Regions from separate parts of the Chitinophaga sp. Hz27 genome, predicted to be linked through region 1. Evidence: riboswitches for the same ligand, from Rfam matches in the RefSeq annotation. Region 1 holds a riboswitch; the other holds the start of a gene.
The links. Region 1 has a riboswitch for S-adenosylmethionine ahead of ACE38W_RS04225 (trans-sulfuration enzyme family protein). Riboswitches for the same ligand answer to the same signal wherever they lie in the genome.

Region 1 (3,423 bases):
GTTGAATACCTCTTCAGGTTTTACGAAAGTACCGAAAGCGTGTAATAACAGGATAACGATTTTGAATTTAGGATCGAAACCTTCGATGTCGAGGGTAGGATCAGTTTCTGCGAAGCCGAGGTCCTGCGCTTGTTGCAGTGCGGTATCGAAGCTCAGGTTTTCTTCGAATATTTTGGTGAGAATATAATTCGTAGATCCGTTGCAGATACCTTCTACTGCGTTGAGCAGGTCATTGTCATAGTATTCTTCCAGGTTACGGATGATAGGAATACTTGCACAGCTGGATGCTTCGTAGAGGAAAGGAACTTTATTTTCTGCCTGTAATTGGTAGAGAGAAGCGAGGTTTTCAGCAATCATGCGTTTGCTGGCGCTAACTACAGCTTTACCATTACGTAAGGCAGTGCTTACGATTTCAAATGCTGCTTCAGTATCATTGATAAGCTCTACTACCACGTCAATGGTAGGATCTTCAAGGATTTCATTTTTATCAGTAGTGAAATAACTGCTGTCAATAGGTCTTGATTTGTTAGGATCTTTAATACAGATTTTTTTGATTCTTGCATTAATACCTTTTGTTCTGTTCAATACCTCGTACAGTCCTTGTCCTACACAACCGAATCCGAAGATTCCTAAATTGATGATCTTATTTTCCATACTTTGTTCAATCATTTTGCGGTCATCAATGAGCTGCTGCTGCTGTTGATCCGCGCTTTATTGTAAAACAGTTATTTGTTTGCCGGCAGGAGAGTTTAACCTATCCAATGCCTGTTTCAGATCGTTGATCAAGTCATCTGCGTCTTCAATACCTAACGACAGTCGGATGCAGGAGTCTTGCAGACCTGTTTTTTTCCGGAAATCTTCCGGTATGTTGCGATGTGTCATAGTGGCCGGGTGGGCCAGCATACTTTTCACGCCGCCAAAGCTTTCCGCCAGTTTAAACAACTTCGTAGCATTGACGATACGGATCGCATTTTTGATGTTATCTGCCTTTAAGGAGAAGCTAACTAGTCCGCCATAATTTTTTTGTTGTTTCCTGGCAATATGGTGATTCTTATGGGTGGCGAGCCCTGGATAATACACCTTGTCAATTGCAGGATGCGTGCTAAGCCAGTTGGCGACAGCAGTAGCATTGGCGCATTGTTTTTCCAGTCGTAAGGCTAGCGTTTCTATTCCGCGGATAGTAAGCCATGCTTCGAATGGACTGAGAATACTACCAGAAATATTCTGGTTATATCTCAGCTGATCTGCCAGTGCTTTGGAATTTACCACTACCAGTCCTGCAATAACATCACAATGGCCTGACAAGTATTTAGAGGCACTGTGGATCACAATATCGGCACCGAGGGTGATAGGTTGCTGCAGTAACGGTGTACTGAAGGTATTATCTACCACAAGGAGAATATCGTGTTGCTTGGCAATCTTACTGACAGATTTGATGTCAGTGATGCGCAATGTAGGATTGGTGGGCGATTCCAGCCAGATAACACGCGTCTTTGGTGTGATAGCAGCAAGTACTTTATCGGTATTACTGGTATCTACAAAGTTTACCTTAATGCCAAAACGTTCAAACATGTGGTTAAAGATCTGGAAGATGCCTCCGTAAGTATCTTCTACCGCCATGATTTCATCGCCGGATTTCAGGAGCTTGAGAACAGCGTCAATAGCAGACATACCACTGGCAAACGCGAAGCCGGCATAGCCTTCCTCGAGATTACAGATCAGGTCTTCTAATACTTTCCTGGTAGGGTTGTTGGCCCTGGAAAATTCGAAACCCTTGTTAATGCCTGGTGATTCCTGCACAAACGTAGATGTCTGATAGATAGGTACTGAGATAGCCCCCGTCAATTCATCTACCGGTATGCTGTGAATCAGTTGTGTTGCTGTTTTCATTGTCAGAACTGTTTTAATGATTGTCAGAATATGGAATAATATTCTGCAACTTTATCACTAAAAACTAACTTAAACAACCACAAATCCATGAAGGGAGTGAGGGGGAAGGGCAAAAAAAAAGCTCTTCCTTGTGTTGGAAGAGCCTTTCAATTATATTATAAGGTGAAGATTAATCTCTGCCAACTTATCTTTCTCTTGGTAAAACCAAGAGCAGGAATTAGCACCATCTTCCTGACTTGCAATTCAGGAAAGGTTGCTAAGGCATCATCGGGCCAGACCCTCCGCCTTTCTGGATAAGTGATGTGTAAGAACTGGGTGCAAAGGTAAGGTCATCCTGACCAATTTTCCAAATCAGGACAAAAATTTTTTTCTCCCCTGATCTTTTACCCGCTATTCTGCTATATTTTTATAGAAACCAACCATATCTGTATGTCTGTTAACCCGTTGCTCTCTGAAGAGCTGTTCCAGTTTATCTGGCAACATCGCCTGTATTCACACCAGGCGCTCAAAACTACCGACGGCGAAGCCGTTACCGTGCTACATCCCGGGATACCTAACCATCTCGATGGCCCCGATTTTACTGCTGCCAGTATTTGTATCGGACCCACGCGATGGAGCGGAAATATAGAGCTGCATATCTCTAGCTCCGATTGGTACCGGCATGCTCACCAGCATGATCCGCGATATGCGAATATTATTTTACATGTGGTCTTTTACCACGACAACCCCGATCTCCTGTTTCCCGCGCCCTGCCTGGAATTGCAGCAACATATTTCCAAACTACTGCTGCAAAGGTATGCTGCGCTCAAACTGAACGCCGGCTTTGTACCCTGCCATAGCCAGGCCGCCAGGATCTCGCCCTTACATTGGCTCTCCTGGCAGGAAAGACTCCTCGCAGAACGCTGGGAACTTAAAATGCAACGCTGGTCAGCTTTGCTACAAAAGAACTGTCACGATTGGGAAAGTCTTTGCTATCACTTACTGGCAGAGGGTTTCGGACAGCCGCATAATGCTAGTCCCATGCTGGAAGTAATCAAACAGCTGCCGCTGACACTGTTGCTGCGTTATCGCTATAACCCCGAATTGCCAGAGGCTTTATTATTTGGACAAGCAGGCTTACTCAGCGCTAAATTTGAAGATCCGTACGCTTTGGAATTACAACAGCATTATCGATGGTTGAAACACAAGCATAGCCTGCTTCCTATGCCAGCGCATAGTTGGAAGTGGCTACGCATAAGACCTTCTGCCTTTCCTACGATGCGCCTGGCCGCTTTTGCTGCCTTGTGGACTCAACGGCCACGCCTATTCGCCAGTCTTGCAGAAGCGACCAGTATTGATGATCTCAGACAATTACTTTTCGTGCAGCCGTCGCCGTATTGGGAAACACATTATCGTTTCGACCAGGAAGTAGAAACTGCGCACGGTATGGGAGAACAGGCGCTGAATAGTCTTATCATCAATATGGTACTGCCACTGCGTTTTTTCTACGGCAGCAGAAAAGGAAGCCTGTACCTGCAACAACAATCATTGGAA
Region 2 (3,423 bases), on a different contig from region 1:
ATTAAAATAAGTTCATTTTCCAATCGTCTCCTTGTATATGCTATAGATTTTACTGAAATTCGAGCTGCCATTTACAACTATCCAGTAGCTTTTCCGTTATAATCTAAACTTGTATTTCAAACCCGTACTATGTCTGAACAGAACAACCGTTTACTTTACACTATCCTGGGTGCAGGCGGTGTCATTGCCAATGAGCTTACTTCCCAACTGGCAGCTGCCGGTCAGCGTGTAAGACTTGTTAGTCGTAATCCCCAATCATATGCAGGTATCACCGATTTGGTGGCTGCAGATATCACTGATGCCAGTCAAACCTTAAATGCTGTAAAAGGATCTGATGTTGTGATCCTTTGCGCCGGCCTTAAATATGATATTAATGTTTGGTCTGTAGCGTGGCCAGCGATTATGAACAATGTAATCAATGCCTGCAAGGCCAGTAATGCCAAGTTGCTTTTCTTCGACAACGTATATTCGTATGGGTTAGTAGAAGGGCAGATAGTGGAATCATCTCCTTACAAGCCATTGAGCAAAAAGGGAGAAATCAGAGCAAAAATTGCTACCCAGCTGATGGACGAAGTAAAAGCAGGGAATATCACGGCTACTATTGCCCGTGCTGCTGATTTCTATGGCCCGCGTGCTGATAAAACCGGTTTTCTGAACCTGTTGATCATCGATAAATATGCGAAAGGTAGTACTGCCATGTGGATTGGCCGCGACGACATGCCGCATAGCTATACATATACGCCAGATGCGGGCAGGGCTATGCACCTGTTGCTGCAAGACAATAGCTCCTGGAACCAGGTATGGCATCTGCCTACAGCGGCGCCGGCGCCTACAGGTAAGGAATATATTGCGATGATCGCCGATGCCATGGGAGTGAAGCCTAAATATATGAAGTTGAATAAATTTATGCTGACGCTCACCGGTCTGTTCGACAAGCAGATTAAAGAGATGGTAGAGATGTTATATCAGAATAACTATCCATATCATTTCAATTCTGAGAAATTTGAAAAATATTTCCATATGGCCCCAACCCCTTACCAGCAAGGGATTTTGGATACTATTGCTGCCCAGAAAAAGTAGAAGTCTACTGATTTTGTAGGAAATAAATTTGGAGAATTGAAAATGCGTCCTATCTTTGCATCAGTTCTTTAATAGTTGCTTATCAAGAAAGGAGTAGGGACATGGCCCGACGATACCTTAGCAACCTTCACACTGTGAAAGGTGCTGCATCCATCCTCGCCACGCGAGGGAAGATAAGTCAGATACAAGTTTTACTAATTTTCTTTTAGATATAAAACTCATCTGGCTACAGATGAGTTTTTTTTATTTAAACCAATGCCCAACGGCAATGGTATAGACCTCACCTTGCATCTCTCCTGATAGTATACTGCAAAAAAGAACCCCTTTTATTCATCTCAAAAATCAACGACCAATGAGTACAATCACACAATTGATCCATTCTCTTCCAGTAGATCCGCAAACAGGCGCCATTGCAGTTCCTATCTATCAGACGTCCACTTTTGTTCAGGAAGCACCAGGAGTAAACAAAGGTTATGATTATGCACGTAGTAATAACCCAACACGAGAAACAGCGGAGAAAATTATTGCGGGGCTGGAAGGAGGAGCAGGCGCATCTGCCTTCAGTAGTGGCCTCGCGGCAATAGATGCAGTGATAAAATTGCTGAAAGCCGGCGACGAAATCATCGCTGTAGATGATATCTATGGTGGCGCTTTCAGACTGTTTGATAAAGTCTATAAAAAGTTTGGTATCAATGTTAATTATGTAGACACTGCCGATGTTACAGCTGTGTTCAATGCTGTTACACCTTCTACCAGGCTCATATGGCTGGAAACCCCTACCAACCCAACGTTGAAGATCTCTGATATAGAAGCGATCGCGAAAATTGCGAAAGCGCATAATATACTTTTGTGCGTCGATAATACCTTCGCATCGCCGATCCTGCAGCAGCCGCTGGCGCTGGGCGCCGACCTCGTCGTGCATAGTGCTACCAAATACCTCGGTGGCCACAGTGATCTGATTGCCGGTGTAGTCATCAGTAAAACAGAACAACTGGCGCAGGAAATTAAGTTCTATCAAAACGCTTGTGGTGCAGTATTGTCACCATTCGATAGCTTCCTGCTGATACGCGGTATAGAAACCTTACCATTACGTATACGCCAACACGTAGAAAATGCGCAACATGTAGCTGAGTACCTAGAACAGCATCCTGCAGTAGATAAAGTATTCTATCCAGGTCTGACCTCACACCCTGGTCATGAGCTGGCAAAACGCCAGAGCAAAGGGTTTGGTGGAATCATTTCTTTTACCCTGAAAAACGATACGGCAGCAGGTGCTACTGCATTCGTTACTGCTACTCAATATTTCAAACTGGCCGAAAGCCTTGGTGGTATTAAAAGCTTACTCTGTCATCCTGCAGCGATGACTCATAAATCCATCCCAGACGAAAAAAGAAGGGCTGCCGGTGTTAGCGACAGCCTGATTCGATTATCTGTAGGACTGGAAGATTATCATGATTTAATTCAGGACCTGGAGCAGGCATTTAAAAAGATACCGGCAGGATTGACTACCGTCAATGCCTAAACGAATATCAGGTAAGACCCGTTTCAGCGGAAGGGACGGGCTTTTCCAACCTGCCTCGTAAAAAACGGGTGGTCATCATCGCCGCTACATTGTCGCCGGTGCTATTCAAAATAGTAGCCAGCGGATCTACCAGCGTACCAATGATAATCATGGCAGGCAAGGCTTCCAGCGGAAAGCCGTATATGCTCATCATCAGCATTTCACCCACATAACCACCATTAGGAATACCGCCTTCCACAATACTGACGATAACGGTAATGCCTAACGCCATCAGAATTGTGTGTGGGTTGTCGAAACCTTTTCCGTACATACCAAATACCACGGCCATTTTCACGATGGCAGAAATACTGGAGCCATCTTTGTGTAAGGTGGCTCCCAGCGGTATCACAACATTGGCAATATCATTAGGGACGCCCATTTTAGGTGCTGCTTCGAGGTTTGCAGGGATGGTAGCAATACTGCTGCCTGTACCCACAGCGGTGAGCATGGGCACTACATTGTTTTTCCAGAAGATGCGAATGCCCGGAAACCCGCCGGCAATAAAGGCGTATAGTGTGAAACCAGTGATCAGGTAAACTATGCCCACTATATAATATAGTCCCAGTGAATGGGCATAAGTACCAAATAATTGTGGCCCCACCGTGCCTACCTGGCAGGCGAAGTAAGCACCAAGGCCAATAGGGCCAGCCTTCATGATTACATGGAGGATCTGTTTCATTACCTCATTGCCAGAATGCAGGAAGTTACGGAATGCTTGTCCTGTGGCGCCTGCGCGCATAGCGGCAAAGCCCGTGATCACAGAAAAGATAATAAACGGCAAC

Region 2: it holds a riboswitch for S-adenosylmethionine, as region 1 does, so the genes downstream of both, ACE38W_RS17205 (trans-sulfuration enzyme family protein) here and ACE38W_RS04225 (trans-sulfuration enzyme family protein) in region 1, are expected to answer to the same signal.

What each region holds. Positions count from the first base shown of each region.
Region 1 covers NZ_JBHKFJ010000002.1:83,407-86,829, forward strand. Annotated here, with positions in the region: gene ACE38W_RS04220 (homoserine dehydrogenase) at 1-654, opposite strand, end outside; gene ACE38W_RS04225 (trans-sulfuration enzyme family protein) at 712-1,890, opposite strand; SAM riboswitch class I at 2,072-2,190, opposite strand; gene ACE38W_RS04230 (DUF2851 family protein) at 2,320-3,423, shown strand, end outside.
Region 2 covers NZ_JBHKFJ010000007.1:66,130-69,552, reverse strand. Annotated here, with positions in the region: gene ACE38W_RS17210 (NAD-dependent epimerase/dehydratase family protein) at 130-1,080, shown strand; SAM riboswitch class I at 1,157-1,260, shown strand; gene ACE38W_RS17205 (trans-sulfuration enzyme family protein) at 1,433-2,602, shown strand; gene ACE38W_RS17200 (dicarboxylate/amino acid:cation symporter) at 2,610-3,423, opposite strand, start outside.